3 regions of the Massilia sp. X63 genome follow, and region 2 is predicted to be linked to each of the others. Evidence: predicted binding sites of a transcription regulator. Region 2 holds the regulator's gene; each other region holds the start of a gene.
What was found. The regulator FNR, encoded in region 2, switches genes on or off when oxygen is low (the NO sensors DNR and NnrR bind a similar motif). The targets are predictions, from matches to a motif close to TTGATNNNNATCAA.
Positions count from the first base shown of each region.

Region 1 (4,986 bases), on a different contig from region 2:
GAAGTCTGCGTCCCCGTGTCGCGCGGGTACAGCAACGCGATCAGCAGGCCGGAACAGGCCGTGAGCCCGGCCAGGATGGCGAACAGCCCGCGCCAGTCGGTGTACTCGAGCGCCAGGCGCACCGGCATGGTGGCGGTGGCCGCGCCCAGGCCGCCGACCGCGATCAGGTAGCCGTGCACCGAAGGCAGCTTGCTTGGGGCGATCCAGGTGGAGACCGCCTTGACCGCCGCCATGAAGCAGCCGCCCAGGCCGAAGCCCATGATGGCGCGCGCCACCACCAGTTGCCCGAAACCGCTGCCGCGCGAGAACAGCAACGCGCCGATGGCGCCGACCAGCATCATCGCCAGCTGCACCCGGCGCGGTCCCCAGCGGTCGAGCGCGATCCCGATCGGCAGCTGGACCAGCGCGAAGGCAAAGAAGAAGGCGCTGGTCAGCAGGCCCAGCTCGCCCGGGGTGAGCGCGAGCGCGCCCACCAGGTGCGAAGCCAGCACCGCGTTCACGTTGCGCAGCAGCGTGGATAGATAGTGCCCCAGCGCGAACGGCAGGAACACGTAGAAAAAAACCGCCACCCCGGACAGGCGTGGCGTGGTGGCGGAGTCCTGCATGGGCCAGGTCTCGATCGGTTCCCGGGGAGCGTGTCCGGTCTGGTCTCAGGCCGCGTCCTGGGCGCAGTGATCGCCGGGCTTGCCGTCGCTGCCCTGCCCCGCCGGCACCAGAGGAATCACGCGCCCGCCCGGGCCGCGCAGGGGACCGCCGCTCTCCTGCTCGAAGAAGAATTTGTCGCGGCCGAAGGCCGGCTTGAGGTGGTCGAGCCAGGTGGCGTCCGGATCGTACTTGGCGAAGAAGGGGCGGCGCACCCATTCCGGATTGCGCGCCTGCAGGAACTGCAGCGCGAACAGCTTTTCGCCGTTGATCGTGACCACGCCGTCGATCACCACCTTGCCGGGGAAGGCGCTCATCGACGGACCGCGCACGGTGCGCGACAGGCCCGACACCATGGAATAGGCCTCCTGGAAGATCTCGTGCGCGCGCGCCAGCGGCAGCGCGAAGTAGTCGCGCGGGCCGGTGTCGCGCTCGACGAACATGTAGTACGGGATGGCGCCCAGGCGCACGCCGGTGGTCCACAGCTCGGCCCAGCTCTTCGGGTCTTCGTTGATGTGGCGGATCAGCGGGCCCTGCATGCGCAGCGTGGCGCCGGTGCCGACGATGCGCTTGACCGCCTGCTGGGCGATCGGATGGCGCAGCTCGACCGCATGGTTGTAGTGGCCCATGATCGCGAGGTTCTTGCCGGACCTGACCACCTTCTCGAACAGGCGCATCAGGTCGTCGCTGTCCTTGTCCGACACGAAGCGCTGCGGCCAGTAGGCTACCGACTTGGTGCCGATGCGGATGTTCTGGATGTGGGCCAGGTTGGGTTCGAGCAGCGGTTCGAGGAACTCGGCCAGCGAACGCGTGTTCATGATCATCGGGTCGCCGCCGGTGATCAAGACGTCGGTCACGTCGGGATGGGTCTCGAGGTAGGACACCAGCTCGCTGGACTCGCGCGCATCGAACTTCATGTCGTCCATGCCGACGAACTGGGGCCAGCGGAAGCAGAAGGTGCAGTAGGCGTGGCAGGTCTGGCCAGAGCTCGGAAAGAACAGCACGGTTTCCTTGTACTTGTGCTGCAGGCCCTTGAGCGGCGCATCGTTCACGCGCGGCACGTTGTGCGTCATCTGCCCGGCCGGGTGCGGGTTCATGCGCATGCGGATGCCATGCACCAGCCTGGCGATGGCCGCCTCGTCCTTCTTGTACAGCACCAGGTCGCGCAGCTGCGCGTATTCGTTCGACGGCAGCATGTCGCGGTGCGGGAAGGTGAGCCGGTAGATCGGATCGTCCGGCACCTTGTCCCAGTCGATCAGCTCCTCCAGCACGTAGGCGTTCACGCGGAACGGCAGTACGTGGGACACCACCTGCACCGCTTCCTGCAGCTCCGGCGTCAGCCATTGCCATTGGCGCGCCGTGTGGATCGTCTGCCGGGTATAGGGCTTGAACTTGGAGGGCGTCGATTCGGTCGTGGTCACGGGAATTCTCCAGGATACGTGGGGATGAAAGAACCGGCTGACAGCGAGCGCACAAGTGCAGCGTTGCCGGGAAGAATTCATCTTACGCGGTGGAAATCATGGAAAATTGCCGTCAATCAATCAGATTGTTCCTATAGCGGGAGCTAAAACAATGAAGACTCAGAACGGGTCAATGATTGGACAGCGCCCGTTGCCGCATCCACTCGGCGAAGTGCGAGCCCACCAGCAGGTCGCCCTCATAGCTCAGGTGATTGGCGTCGCGGTACATCAGGCGCCCGTCGATCATGGCCTGGCAGCGATGGTTGTCGCACAGCGCAGTGGACGAATCGAACCAGGCGATCTGCGGGAACTCCCGCGCGAATCCAGCCAGCACCTGGCGATGCTGGACGACCTGCTGTTCCCATTCGGCGCGCGTGATCGCGCAGGGCACCCGCGTGGCCGACGAAGCGACGCCGGCGCGCTTGATGCACGAGCGCGGGTCGAAGCCGATGATCGGCACGTCGTTCATGAAGATCACCTGCTTGCCGGCCGCGATGAAGCGGCGGAAGGTGTCGCGCGCGGCGTCCACCCAGACACGCTGGTCGGGATTGGTCCCGAACCGCAGGTGGGTCGAGAACACCACGGTCTTCACCGAGGGCATGCCGAGGGCCAGTTCCAGCATCGGCTGGGTTGCCTGCTGGTAGGGATCGGCCTCGGGATCGAGGCCCCAGTACGGGTGGCGGGTGCCCAGCATCAGCAGGTTCTCGCCCACGCTGCCGTAATACTTCGTCAGGCCGGCGACCACGTGGTAGGCATGGCTGTCGCCGAGCAGCACCACGGTCGGATCCTTCACCGCATCGGCCTGCAGGCAGTACTCGTACATCGAATCGAAGCCGTAGCGCTTCTTGCAGGCCGCGGCGTTGGCCTTGTCCTCGACCACCACCAGCGCCTTCTGGTTGGCCAGGTTGTCCTGCACCACCTTGCGGGTCGGCAGGCCTTCGTTCAGGTAGATGTAGCCGGCAACCGCGGCGCAGGCTGCCATCAGCACCGACAGCAGCGCGACCTTCCAGCGCGCGGCGCCGCCGCGCAGCGGGCGTTCCACCACACGGTAGGTCAGCCAGGCCAGCAGCAGCGCCAGCAGCACCGCCCCGGCGCGGATTGCGGGCGCCGGCTCGCGCGATTCGATGATCTGGGCGAAGGACAGCAGCGGCCAGTGCCACAGGTAGAGCGGGTAGCTGACCAGCCCGACCCATACCATGGGGCGGTTCGACAGCACCACGCGGTTGAACCAGGCCTGCGGCCCGGCGGCGATCAGCAGCAGCGCGCCCAGCGCCGGCAGCAGCGCATACCAGCCGGGGAACTGGCTGGCGCGCGTGATGGACGCCAGGCCCGCGGCCAGCAGCGCCACGCCCAGCCAGGACAGCAGGTTCGGACCGGGGACCGGCAGGCGCCGGCTTGCGGCGGAGGCACGCGCATGCAGGCAGGCCAGGCCTGCGCCCAGCAGCAGTTCCCAGGCGCGGCTGGCCGGGGAATAGAAGGTGGCGGTGGGATGGCCGGCGATGCCGCCGACGTTGAGTGCGAAGGACGCCAGCGCCAGTATGGCCGCCACCGCGAACAGGTTGGCGCGCAGGCGCCAGCCCAGCAGCAGGATCACCGGCCACAGGATATAGAACTGTTCCTCGATGCCGAGCGACCACAGGTGCAGCAGCGGCTTGGTGTCGGCCGCGGTGTCGAAGTAGCCAACCTGGGCCCAGTAGAAGAAATTGGCGGCGAAGCCGGCGCCGCCGACCACGTGCTTGCCGAGCTGCTGGTATTCGTCGGGGAACAGGGCCAGCCAGCCGAAGGCCAGGCAGGCCGCCAGCACCAGCACCAGGGCCGGGAAGATGCGGCGCACGCGGCGCGCATAGAAGCCGGCAAAGCTGAACGTTCCATGCTGGAGCTCGCGCAGCAGGATGCTCGAGATCAGGAAGCCCGAGATGACGAAGAAGATGTCGACGCCGATGAAGCCGCCGCGCAGGACGGTGGGGAAGGCGTGGAACAAGACCACCGCCAGCACGGCGATGGCGCGCAGGCCGTCGATGTCGCGCCGGTAGGCCAGGTGCGTGGGGCCAGCAGGCGCAGGCGAATCCCCGTAAGGAATCTGTTTCTCTAGCTTCATGCTAACTCGTCAACAAAACTATCGATTTTACATTAGTAAATTTCATAAGAACAACATTTGTACTGAAAACCAACACATCTTTCCAAGGGTGCCGAATGAGGAAAGGGTCGGCATTGACTGACACCAATGTGAAACCTTCCTACGACGCTGCGCAAGGCCATTGCGCCATCGCAATTACTACCAATCCCAGCCCGGTACATTTGCCAATGCACTTTAGCAATATTGGTCCCAGAACATTCCAACTGAGGAGTCAACATGAAACTGTTCGCCACTACCGCCGCTGCCCTGTGCCTGGCCATCGCCGCCGTCCCTGCCCTTGCCAACAGCCCGACCGAGAAGGACGCCATCGCGATGGTCGAGCGCGGCGTGGCCCTGGTCAAGGCCAAGGGCAAGGATGAGATGATGAAACGCATCAATGCCAAGGATGCGGAATACGTCCAGGGCGAGCTGTACATGGACATCCGCGACCTGAAGACCGGCATCGTGCTGGCCCACCCCTACAACCCCTCGATCGTCGGCAAGGACCTGACCGACGTGCCGGACGCGAACGGCAAGAAGTACCGCCGCGAGATCATCGAGCTGGCTGCCGCCAAGGGCAAGGGCTGGGTCGACTACCAGTACAAGAACCCGACCAGCGGCAAGATCGAGCCGAAGACCACCTTCATCCAGCGGGTCGACGACGTGGTGCTGGAAGTCGGCATCTACAAGAAATAATCCCGGTCACCACCCGTCCACGCCCGGAGTCAAAGCATGCTGAACAAACTGAGGATCGGCCCGAAACTCCTG
Region 1 is NZ_JBFTEF010000002.1:304,726-309,711, forward strand. Features, by position in the region: gene AB3347_RS05535 (MFS transporter) at 1-605, opposite strand, end outside; gene AB3347_RS05540 (KamA family radical SAM protein) at 651-2,063, opposite strand; gene AB3347_RS05545 (acyltransferase family protein) at 2,233-4,200, opposite strand; gene AB3347_RS05550 (cache domain-containing protein) at 4,456-4,914, shown strand; gene AB3347_RS05555 (methyl-accepting chemotaxis protein) at 4,951-4,986, shown strand, end outside.
Region 1: a site for FNR is predicted at 2,170-2,183, ahead of AB3347_RS05540 (KamA family radical SAM protein). Genes of this name have one in related genera too.

Region 2 (4,986 bases):
TTGAACTGAGGCGCACGCATGCTCGTTTCCCGGTGGTGGAGACCAGTGTTCGACCATGAAACAGCTCAGCAGTTCAAACCTCATCCATAGCGAAGGAGGACAGCGCCTTCCCATTCCCCCATGTGCATGCACGCGAACGATCGGAATCCAGCCGCTTCCGCGTGCTGTCATGTCGTAAAAAAAGCCACACATCCGTCGTAGAAATAAGCGCAAAGTTTCCTGGCGGACTTTTGTATTCATGATACGCTGAGCAACTTCACAATTGATTCAGGATGTCATGATTGCCGGGATCCGAAGCACCGCATCCTGATCGTCGACGACAAGTCGATGCCGGCGGACTTCTCGAATGCGAGCCGGCCACGCTGCCCGGACCATGAAGATTCCATGCTTTACGCCGGCCGGCCGGATGCCCTGGCGCCGTCATCCAACTGATGAAACTTACTATGGTCCCTTGTTCCAGTACCGGTTTTACGATTATCACGTCGGCACGCCTTGCCCCGGACAGCGGCTACCTCGGCTACTTCTCGATTTACGCTGCCGGGGTGGACTGGACGGTCGACGCACCGACGTTTCGTGAACACAGGGTGAACTGGCAGCAGGCCCAATCGCTGTGCGATGCAATGGAGGGGGCGCATCGGAGGAGCCTGGCATGGCTGGAAGGGCAGGCAGGCCGGCCATGACGCCCGCTGCACGGCCCGGCGGGCGCTAGCGCTCAGGCCATCCGGTGCGGAAATGCGCGCGCCGGTACGCCGCCGGCGTGGTGTCCATGGTGCGCCGCATGGCGCGCGTGAGGGCGCTCTGTTCCGAGAACCCGGCGGCCAGCGCGATCTCGGCCAGCGGCCGGTCGGTGCCTGCCAGCCACTCGCAGGCGCGCCGCAGGCGGCAGCCGAGCAGCCAGTCGCCCGGGGTGCAGTCGTGTTCGAGGCGGAACAGGGCGTGCAGGCGGCTCACGCTCAGGCCGGCGGTACGCGCCATGCGCTCGGTGCTCCAGGGCAGGCCGGGTTCGGCCTCGATGCGCGCCAGCAGCGCGGCCAGGCGCGAAGCCGGCTGCGGCGCGCCGACGGTCAGGGTATCGAGCAGCAGCGGGGTCCAGCCGGCCAGTACCGGGGGCGCGGGCGGCTGGGCGGCGGCCAGGATGCCCATGAATTCGACCAGCTTGCGGGCGGCGGGGCCGATGGCGGTGAAGGGGCGCTCGAGCAGGCGCTGCCACGGACCTTGTTCGAGATTGGCCGCGCCGACATCGAGGATCAGGGACTGGTTGGCGCCGGCGCTGTATTGCGAGTGCCAGGCGCCCGGCGCGACCACGGCGCCGTGGAGTGGATCGAGCCGCCCCTGGCGGCCGGCGATCTCGAGCGCGACTTCGCCCTTGAGGGGCAGCACCAGCTGGGCATAGTCGTGGCGGTCGGCGAGCCGCGTCTGGCCGTAGCTGCGAACGTGCAGGTCGAGCAGGGGCGAGGCGGACATGCCGGCCGCGTCAGCCCATCGGGCTGCAGACCTCGGTGCCGGCTGCCAGGGCCTTGAGCCTGACTGGGTCGAGCAGGGTGACTTCGCGCTTGTCCACCTGCAGCCAGCCCTGCTTCTTGAAGCGCGACAGCAGGCGGCTGACGCTTTCGATGGTCAGGCCGAGGTAGTTGCCGATGTCTTCGCGCGACATGCGCAGCTGGAAGCTGCTCGGCGAGTAGCCGCGCGCCGCGTAGCGCGCCGACAGGTTGACCAGGAACACCGCGAAGCGCTGCTCGGCACGCATGTTGCCGAGAAGTAGCATCACGTTCTGTTCGCGCGTGATTTCCTGGCTCATGATGCGGTGGAAGTGGCGCAGCAGGGCCGGCACGTGGCCGAACAGCTCTTCCAGGCGCACGAACGGGATCTCGCACACCTCGCTGTCTTCCAGGGCCACGGCGTCGCAGTGGTGGGTGCCGCTGATGGCGTCCATGCCCAGCAGTTCGCCGGCCATCTGGAAGCCGGTGATCTGGGCTTCGCCGGCGGCGTTCACCTGGTAGGTCTTGAAGTGGCCGAAGCGCACCGCGTACAGGTTGCGGAAGGGCTCGCCCATGGCGTACAGGCGCTCGTCGCGCACGAGGCGGCGGCGGCGGCCGATGATCTGGTCGAGGCGGTTGATGTCCGCATCTTCGAGGCCCATCGGCAGGCACAGCTGGTGCATGCTGCAGGCGCTGCAGCTGGTCTTGAGGGCCTGGATGCTGATCGGCGCCTCGCCCGGAAGGGAGATGGGATGGCTCATTTCGGAAAAAGGCGGATTGCTGACGCAGCCATTATAGACGGCTGTTCGGCTTCTGGGCTTTCATTTTCCGGAGGGAAGAAGGTGGCCGGCCTGGCCGGCCACCTTCCAGCTGCCGGACGGCGCAGGCGCTTACAGGTGGTGCCGTTGCTCAGCCTTCATTTTGTAGTACGCCTCCCGGCCCTTGGCGCGCACGGTGGCGGCGATCTGCGCGGCCTCTCCGGCCGCCTGGTTGACCGAAGCAAAGGCGTCCGGATCGGCCTTGAACGACTCGACCGCCCGCTGGGACTCGGTCGTGCCGGCCAGGGCCAGGCCGAAGGTCGCGGACACCGCCAGTTCGGCCGCCAGGGTCTCGGCGCTCGGCGCGACCACCGCGGCGCCGGCCTTGGCGGCCTCGGACGCTTCCTGCTTCGCCTGCGGGGCCGCCAGGCTGCGCGCCAGCGCCATGTCGCCCGCCACCTGCTTCAGGAAGCCGACCGCGGCCTGGCTGCCGGACAAGTTGGCCAGGTCGCCCAGGCGCAGCAGGGCGGCGTTCTTAGCGTTGAACACCGCGCGGCCGCTGCGCTGGCTGCGCACGAAGTCGATCATTGGCTGGACCGCGATCGTGCTGCCGATGTAGCCGAGCGTGGCCACGATCTGCGGCAGGAACTCCTCGTGCCGTTCCGGCTCGTTGACCAGCCAGTCGAGCAGTAGCCTGGCGTCCTTCTCGGTATATTGCGAGGCCAGCTCGTAGGGCACCCCTTCGATCCAGTGCTGGGACACGAAGTCGCGCACGTCGCTTGGCGCCTGCAGGCCGCCGGCGCCGCAGGAGCAGCCGCCGGCAGGCATCACTTCCTTGCCGTCGATGCTGAGCGGGCCGGCCAGGTAGGCGGCCGACTCGGTGCCATTGACCACGTTGTGGTCGACGCCCACCGAGGGGTACATGACCGCGCGCGGGTCGTCGGTGCGATGCGGCAGGCCGCAGTTGTGGCCGTACTCGTGCACCCAGATCAGGCCTTCCTGGTTGGCGGTGAAGCGCACCGCCGCCACGTTCACCGTGGTGCTGCCGACCGGGGCGCAGCCGATGATGCTGTCGCCCGGGCCGCCGCACCAGCGGATCGCCTGCACGATCTTGACCCCGCTGCCCGCCGTCAGGAGGGCGGTGAGGTCGGCCGAGGTCTGGATGGTGCCCGGGACCGTGGCCGGCAGCACCCGCACCGCGCCGTTGCGGACGAACTGGACCGGGGTGGCGACGTCCGGCCCGGTGTCGTCGTTCTGGAGGATGGCGCCCATGTCGGCCAGGATCCGGTCGGCCTCGGCATCGCTCAGGGCCACGCTGCTGTGGCGGTGCACCGTGACCGACACCGTGCGATTGCCCGGGGGCGCCGCGTTCGGGTTGACGATCAGGTAGTCGACATACAGCGGGATGTCGGCGCCCCACGCAATGTCGACCCAGATGTCGACGCCGCCGGCGCGCGGGGCCACGTTATGCAGGGTGTAGCGGGCCGAGCCGATGAACTTGCCGGCCTCGGGGCCGCCGGGAGCGCCTTCGCCGATGGCCACGAAGACCTGCGAGCGGGTGCCGATCTGGTCCCAGTTGAGGCGCAGCACCCATTGGCCGCGCCGCAGGCCCCAGTCATGGCGGTAGGTGAAGCCGTTGCCGGACAGTGCGGGCGCGATGCTGGCTGCGCCGGCCTGCACCTGCGCTTCGGCTTCGGCGTAGGGCGCCTGGTAGGCCGAGGAGACGGCGGGATCGCCCGTCGTGCGCGGATGGTCGAGGCTGAGGGCGGCGTCCCGGTCGAGACGATCGTTTGGCGACATGCTGTTCTCCTTGTGGCTGTGATGGGTCAGGGAGTGACGACGAGGTAGTCGACGTAGAGCAGGATGTCGCTGCTCCATTCGACGTCCACCCAGATGTCGACGCCGCCGGCGCGCGGCGCGACGTTGTGGACCGTGTAGCGCGCCGAGCCGATGAACTTGCCGGCATCCGGTCCGCCGGCGGCGCCTTCGCCGATCGCCACCAGCACCCGCGAGCGCGGGCCGATGGCCGACCAGTTGAGCCGCAGCACCCACTGGCCGCGGCGCGCGCCCCAGTTGTGGCGGTAGGTGAAGCCGGTCCCGCTCAGTTCGGGTTCGGGGCCGGCTGCGGCAGGCTGGAACAGTTGCCGCACGGCGCCTCCGTCCACGTCCTGCCGGACTTCCGCGAACGCGGTCGGCACGGCCGAGGAAGCGAAGCGCATGTCCGCGCCGCCGGCGCCGGGCGCCAGCCGCGCGGCTGCCTGCTTGATCTGGTTGTTCGTCATGACCATTTCCTTTTCACATCGACGATCGATGGATGACCCGGCACGCAGCGCCGCAAGACGTGCCGGCCGGGCCGCCGGATAGCGGGCTGGATGGCATGCCTGATCGCAGGATCTGGCGCTGCCGGGCCCGAATCGTCAGCCAATATAGTCGAGTGTTTCGGGGGCCTAGGACCGATCTGACGGGTCATTAATATGGATCAGTGGCTTCCGGTTTTCTGGCAGAAAGAAAGATTTCGGAAGCTATAAAGCCTTTGCCTTTGCCTGGGCGCAGTCGTGCAGTTGTCGCCGCACTCCGGGGCCGGCCGGCGCCGGGGTGACGCATTGGCGCATCAATTCTGCTCGTCCAAACGTGCGGCCCCAGCCTGCATGCTAGATTCTGGTCACGCCGCCGCAGTAAAACCGCGCAGTACAACGAACAAAAGGGGCCCTGCATGTTCGGTTTGTCCGCCTTGGACCTGGCACGCCTGC
Region 2 is NZ_JBFTEF010000030.1:13-4,998, forward strand. Features, by position in the region: partial or broken gene AB3347_RS25585 (hypothetical protein) at 1-240, opposite strand, end outside; gene AB3347_RS25590 (AraC family transcriptional regulator) at 706-1,464, opposite strand; gene fnr (fumarate/nitrate reduction transcriptional regulator Fnr) at 1,475-2,239, opposite strand; gene AB3347_RS25600 (hypothetical protein) at 2,369-4,036, opposite strand; gene AB3347_RS25605 (hypothetical protein) at 4,063-4,518, opposite strand; gene AB3347_RS25610 (cytochrome ubiquinol oxidase subunit I) at 4,950-4,986, shown strand, end outside.

Region 3 (4,986 bases), on a different contig from region 2:
ACCCTGGTCGTGGCGCTGCACGTCATACGGAGCCGCGTTGTAGCCGATCGCGCGCAGCGCGCGCACGATCGCGCTGGGACGGCACAAGGCCGGGTCCCAGCGCACGAAGACTCGCCCGGTGGCGACGTTGAGCGAGACTTCCTGCACGCCCGCCAACTGGCCCAGGCGGCGCTCGACCAGCCAGACGCAGGCGCCGCAGCGCACGCCTTCGATCGAGAAACTGCCCTCGCCCTGCAGGTCCTGCTGGTCGAACAGCGCCAGCTCGGGTTCGTCCTGCATGGTGGCGGCCGCGGCGACCGAGGCGGCATATTCGGTGCGCGCGAGGTAGTAATCGGCGAAGCCGCCGCCGACGATGGCCTCGGCTGCGGCGGCGCAGCCGGGGCAGCACATGCTGCGCGCCGCGCCGTCGACCTGGGCCTGCCAGCGGCTGCCCTTGGGGACCGGCGCGCCGCAGTGGAAGCAGCCGCCCGCCGCCATGTCGCCGGCGGCGCCCTGGTCGACATTGCCCTTGGCGCCCGGCGCCGCGGCTGCGGCGAGCACGGCGCTCACGCCCCGGCTCCCTGGGTGATGCACAGCACGTCGATCCAGTGCGCCGGAACGCCGGCGGCCGAGCCCCCGGCGACGCGCGCCAGGCCGAGCAGGCCGAACGCGAGGATCACCAGGCCGCATACCAGGCGCACCCGGTGCATCCGGAACAGCGAGCGCAGCTTCACGCCGGCCAGCCCGATCGCCGCCAGCATCGGCAGCGTGCCGAGCCCGAAGGCCAGCATCACCCCGGCGCCGCCCAGCGCGGAACCACTCAGCATGGCCGTCACCAGCATGCTGTACACCATCCCGCAGGGCAGCCAGCCCCACAGCGCGCCGGCCGCGAACATGCGCCCCGGCGTGGTGCCGGGACCGAGCCGGCGCAGCAGCGGGCTGACATGGCGCCACAGCGCCTGCCCGCCCTGCTCCAGCACCGCCAGGCCGCGCCAGGCATCCATCAGGTACAGTCCCAGCGCCACCAGCATCAGGTTGGCCAGCACATAGGCGCCGGACTGCAGCGCCGGCAAGCTGGCCAGGCCGGCGACGCTGCCGGCGAGCCCGCCCGCCAGGGCGCCGGCGGTGGCGTAGCTGGCGATGCGCCCGGCGTTGTAGGCGGCGACGTGCGCCACCGGCGCCAGCGAGCGCACCGGGACCGTGCGCACCGGCACGGGGAAGGCGGGCGCCGCGACCGGGCCGCGCGCGACCGACAGCGCGCCCACGATGCCGCCGCACATGCCGGCGCAATGGACGCTGCCGGCCAGGCCGACCAGGAACACCGGGAACAAACTGACGTTCATACGGTCTGCGAATGCCGCGGACCGGCCGCGCGGGCCGCCGCCAGGTAGCGGTCGAACACCATGCACACGTTGCGGATCAGGAGCCGCCCTTTCATGGTCACGGTCAGCCATTCCGGGCCGACGGTCACCAGGCCGTCCGCTTCCAGCTGGCGCAGCTGCGCCAGCTCGGCGGCGAAGTAATCCTTGAACACGATCGGAAAGGCCTGCTCCAGCGCCGGGATCGACACCTCGAACTGGCACATCAGCTTCTGGATCAGGCTGCGGCGCAGCGCGTCGTCCATGCCGAGGCGGATGCCGCGCGCCACCGGCAGCTCGTTCTGGTCGAGCAGGTCGTAGTATTCCTCGAGGGTCTTGACGTTCTGGCTGTAGGTGGCGCCCACCGAGCCGATGGCCGACACGCCGCAGGCCACCAGGTCGGTGTCGGCATGGGTCGAGTAGCCCTGGAAGTTGCGGTGCAGGTGGCCGTGGCGCTGGGCCACGGCGAGATCGTCGTCGGGTCGGGCGAAATGGTCCATGCCGATGTACACGTAGCCGGCCGCGCCCAGGCGCTCGATGCACAGCTGGAGCATCTGCAGCTTGGTGTCGCTGGACGGCATGTCGGCTTCGACGATGCGGCGCTGCGGCTTGAACAGGTGCGGCATGTGGGCGTAGTGGTAGACGGCGATGCGGTCCGGGCCGGCCGCGACCACCTTGTCGAGGGTCTGCCGCATCGTCTCCAGGGTCTGCTTCGGCAGGCCGTAGATCAGGTCGATGCTCACCGAGCGGAAACCGGCGGCGCGCGCGGCGTCGATCACCGCGCGGGTCTCAAGCTCGGGCTGGACGCGGTTGACGGCGCGCTGCACCTCGGGGTCGAAGTCCTGCACGCCCAGGCTGATGCGGTTGAAGCCCTGGCGGCGCAGGGTATGCACGCGTTCCGGCGAGACCGTGCGCGGATCGACCTCGATCGAGTATTCGCCCTGTTCGTCGGGCGCGAAGCGGAAGCTGCGGCGCAGGTGGGCCATCAGGTCGTCCATCTGCGCGTCCGACAGGTAGGTCGGGGTGCCGCCGCCGAAGTGCAGCTGCTCGACCTCGTTCATGCCGCCGAACAGGGCGGCCTGCATGGCGATCTCGCGCTTCAGGTAGGACAGGTAGGTGGCGGCCTTGTCGCGGCGCTTGGTGACGATCTTGTTGCAGGCGCAGTAGTAGCAGACCGTGTCGCAGAACGGGATGTGCAGGTACAGCGACAGCGGGCGGGCGCCGCCGCGGGTCAGCAGGCCGGCCACGGCGTGCAGGTAGTCGCGGTAGCCGAATTCCTCGCTGAAACGGTCGGCGGTCGGATAGGAGGTATAGCGCGGGCCGTTCTTGCCGAGCCGCTTGAGCAGGTCGGTGTCGACCTCGACGGTGGGAATGGCGGAATGTGCGGCCGCCGGGTCGGTTGCCGGATGGGCCTGGATTGGAACCACGGTCTTGCCCATGGCCGGAAACGCTGTTGCGTGCATGTCAATTTGCTCCTGCTGCTGCCGGTTTGCGGTAATGCAAACCGGCTCGAATAGCAGGCAGTTTATTGATCAGCGTCGCCTAAATCCTTGACTTGCATCAAATACGGTGGAGTCTATCCAGACGCGAACGCTGCCTTCAGCGGCGGACCAGGGCGCGCTCCTCGAACTGGAACACCGACAGCGCCTGCACCAGCTGGTGGGCCTCGTCGGCCACGCTGGCCGAGGCATTTGCCGACTCCTCGACCAGGGCGGCGTTCTCGCGCGTAATGAGGTCGAGCCGGGTCATGGCCGCATTGACCTCGGCGATGCCGCTGCCCTGCTCGCGGCTGGCGCCGGTGATGTCGCCCATGATCGCCGCCGCCTCGCGCACCGCGTCCACCACTTCGCGCATGGTCTGGCCGGCGTCGTCGACCAGCACATTGCCCTCGCCGACCTGCTGCACCGAGGCTTCGATCAGGGCCTTGATCTCCTTGGCGGCGGCGGCCGAGCGCTGCGCCAGGCTGCGCACCTCGCCCGCAACCACGGCGAAGCCGCGCCCCTGTTCGCCGGCCCTGGCCGCCTCCACCGCGGCATTCAGCGCCAGGATGTTGGTCTGGAAGGCGATGCCGTCGATCAGGCCGATGATGTCCACGATCCGGGTGGCCGAGGTGCTGATCCGCTGCATGGTGTCGCCCACCCGCCCGACCGCCTGGCCGCCGCGTCCCGCCACGCCGGACGCCGCCACCACCAGCCCGTCGGCGCGCACCGCGCTGTCGGTGTTCTGGCCGGCCGCCGCCGCGATCTGCGCCAGGCTGCTGGCGGTCTGCTCCAGGCTGGCGGCCTGGGCCTCGGTGCGGCTGGCCAGGTCGCCGTTGCCGGAAGCGATCTCGCGGGTCGCATGCTCGATCGAGGCGACGTTGCGGCGGACGTCGCCGACGATCGCCTTCAGGTTGACGTTCAGCTGGCGCAGCGCCAGCTGCAGCCGTCCGATCTCGTCGTTGCGTCCAGCGTCGCCCGCTTCGCAGGGATGGGCCAGGTCGCCGCCGGCCAGCGCGTAGACGGCGGCGGTGGCTTGGTGCAGGGGACGGGCGATGCTGCGCTGCAGCTCGGCCCAGGCCGCCAGCGTCGCCAGCACGCCGGCCCCGGCCAGCACTTGCCAGGCCAGGCCGTCGGCGGCGATGCCGAGGCCCGCCACCAGGGCCGCCTGGCCGCCCATCAGGATGGCGAGGCGGCGCGACAGCGACAGGTTGCGCAGCCCATCCAGGCGGGCGCGCCAGCCGAGGTGCGCCACGGCGCCGCGGCGGATCGTCAGGCCGCGCGCTTCGCCGGCCCGGAACTTGCGGTACAACTCGCTCGCCGCCGCCACCTGCTCGCGGGTGGGCGCGGTACGCACCGACATGTAACCGCTCACGTGCCCGCCCTGCTTGATCGGCACCACGTTCGCCACCACCCAATAGAAGTCGCCGTTCTTGCGCCGGTTCTTGACCAGGCCGGTCCACGGCTCGCCGGACTGCAGCGTGGCCCACAGGTCGGCGAAGGCCTCGGGCGGCATGTCCGGATGGCGCACCATATTGTGTGCCTTGCCGAGCAGCTCGTGCTCCTCGAAACCGCTGACTTCGACGAAACTCGGGTTCACGTAGGTGATTCGGCCCTTGGTGTCGGTCTTCGAGACAATGGACTGGCCTTCTTTTAACAGGTATTCGATGCCGGTGACCGGCAGGTTACTTCTCACGACGCTTCTCCTAGTTGCCCAACGGCAAATTTTACCGCACGATTCTAAGCAGCGGTCCTGTCAATTTTTTTGACCTGCATCAAATTTGTCAGAAAGCCCTGCATTACCCGAAGAAATCCCTTGCTCTTCGTTACATGTTGCCATTGGTGTAAGCTTCGAATATGGACAATATGACGCACTCGCTCGTCGGCCTGGCGCTGGGAGAGCTGGTCGAGCGCGCCCAGCCCGCGGCAGCCGACCCGGCCCGCGGCGCGACCCGGCGCCGCGCCCTGCTGCTCACCGGCCTGCTGGCCAGTAATTTTCCCGACCTCGACCTGGTGCTCACGCCGCTGCTGCCGTCCCCGCTGGGCTACCTGATCCACCACCGCGGCCACACGCACACCCTGCTGTACGCGCTGCCGCAGGTGGCCTTGCTGCTGGCCCTGACCTGGCTGCTGTGGCCGGGCGCGCGCAGGCTGCTGCGGGAGGACCGCGG
Region 3 is NZ_JBFTEF010000012.1:134,686-139,671, reverse strand. Features, by position in the region: gene AB3347_RS20665 (heavy metal translocating P-type ATPase) at 1-549, opposite strand, end outside; gene AB3347_RS20660 (sulfite exporter TauE/SafE family protein) at 546-1,322, opposite strand; gene hemN (oxygen-independent coproporphyrinogen III oxidase) at 1,319-2,776, opposite strand; gene AB3347_RS20650 (methyl-accepting chemotaxis protein) at 2,937-4,511, opposite strand; gene AB3347_RS20645 (metal-dependent hydrolase) at 4,682-4,986, shown strand, end outside.
Region 3: a site for FNR is predicted at 2,888-2,901, ahead of hemN (oxygen-independent coproporphyrinogen III oxidase). Genes of this name have one in related genera too.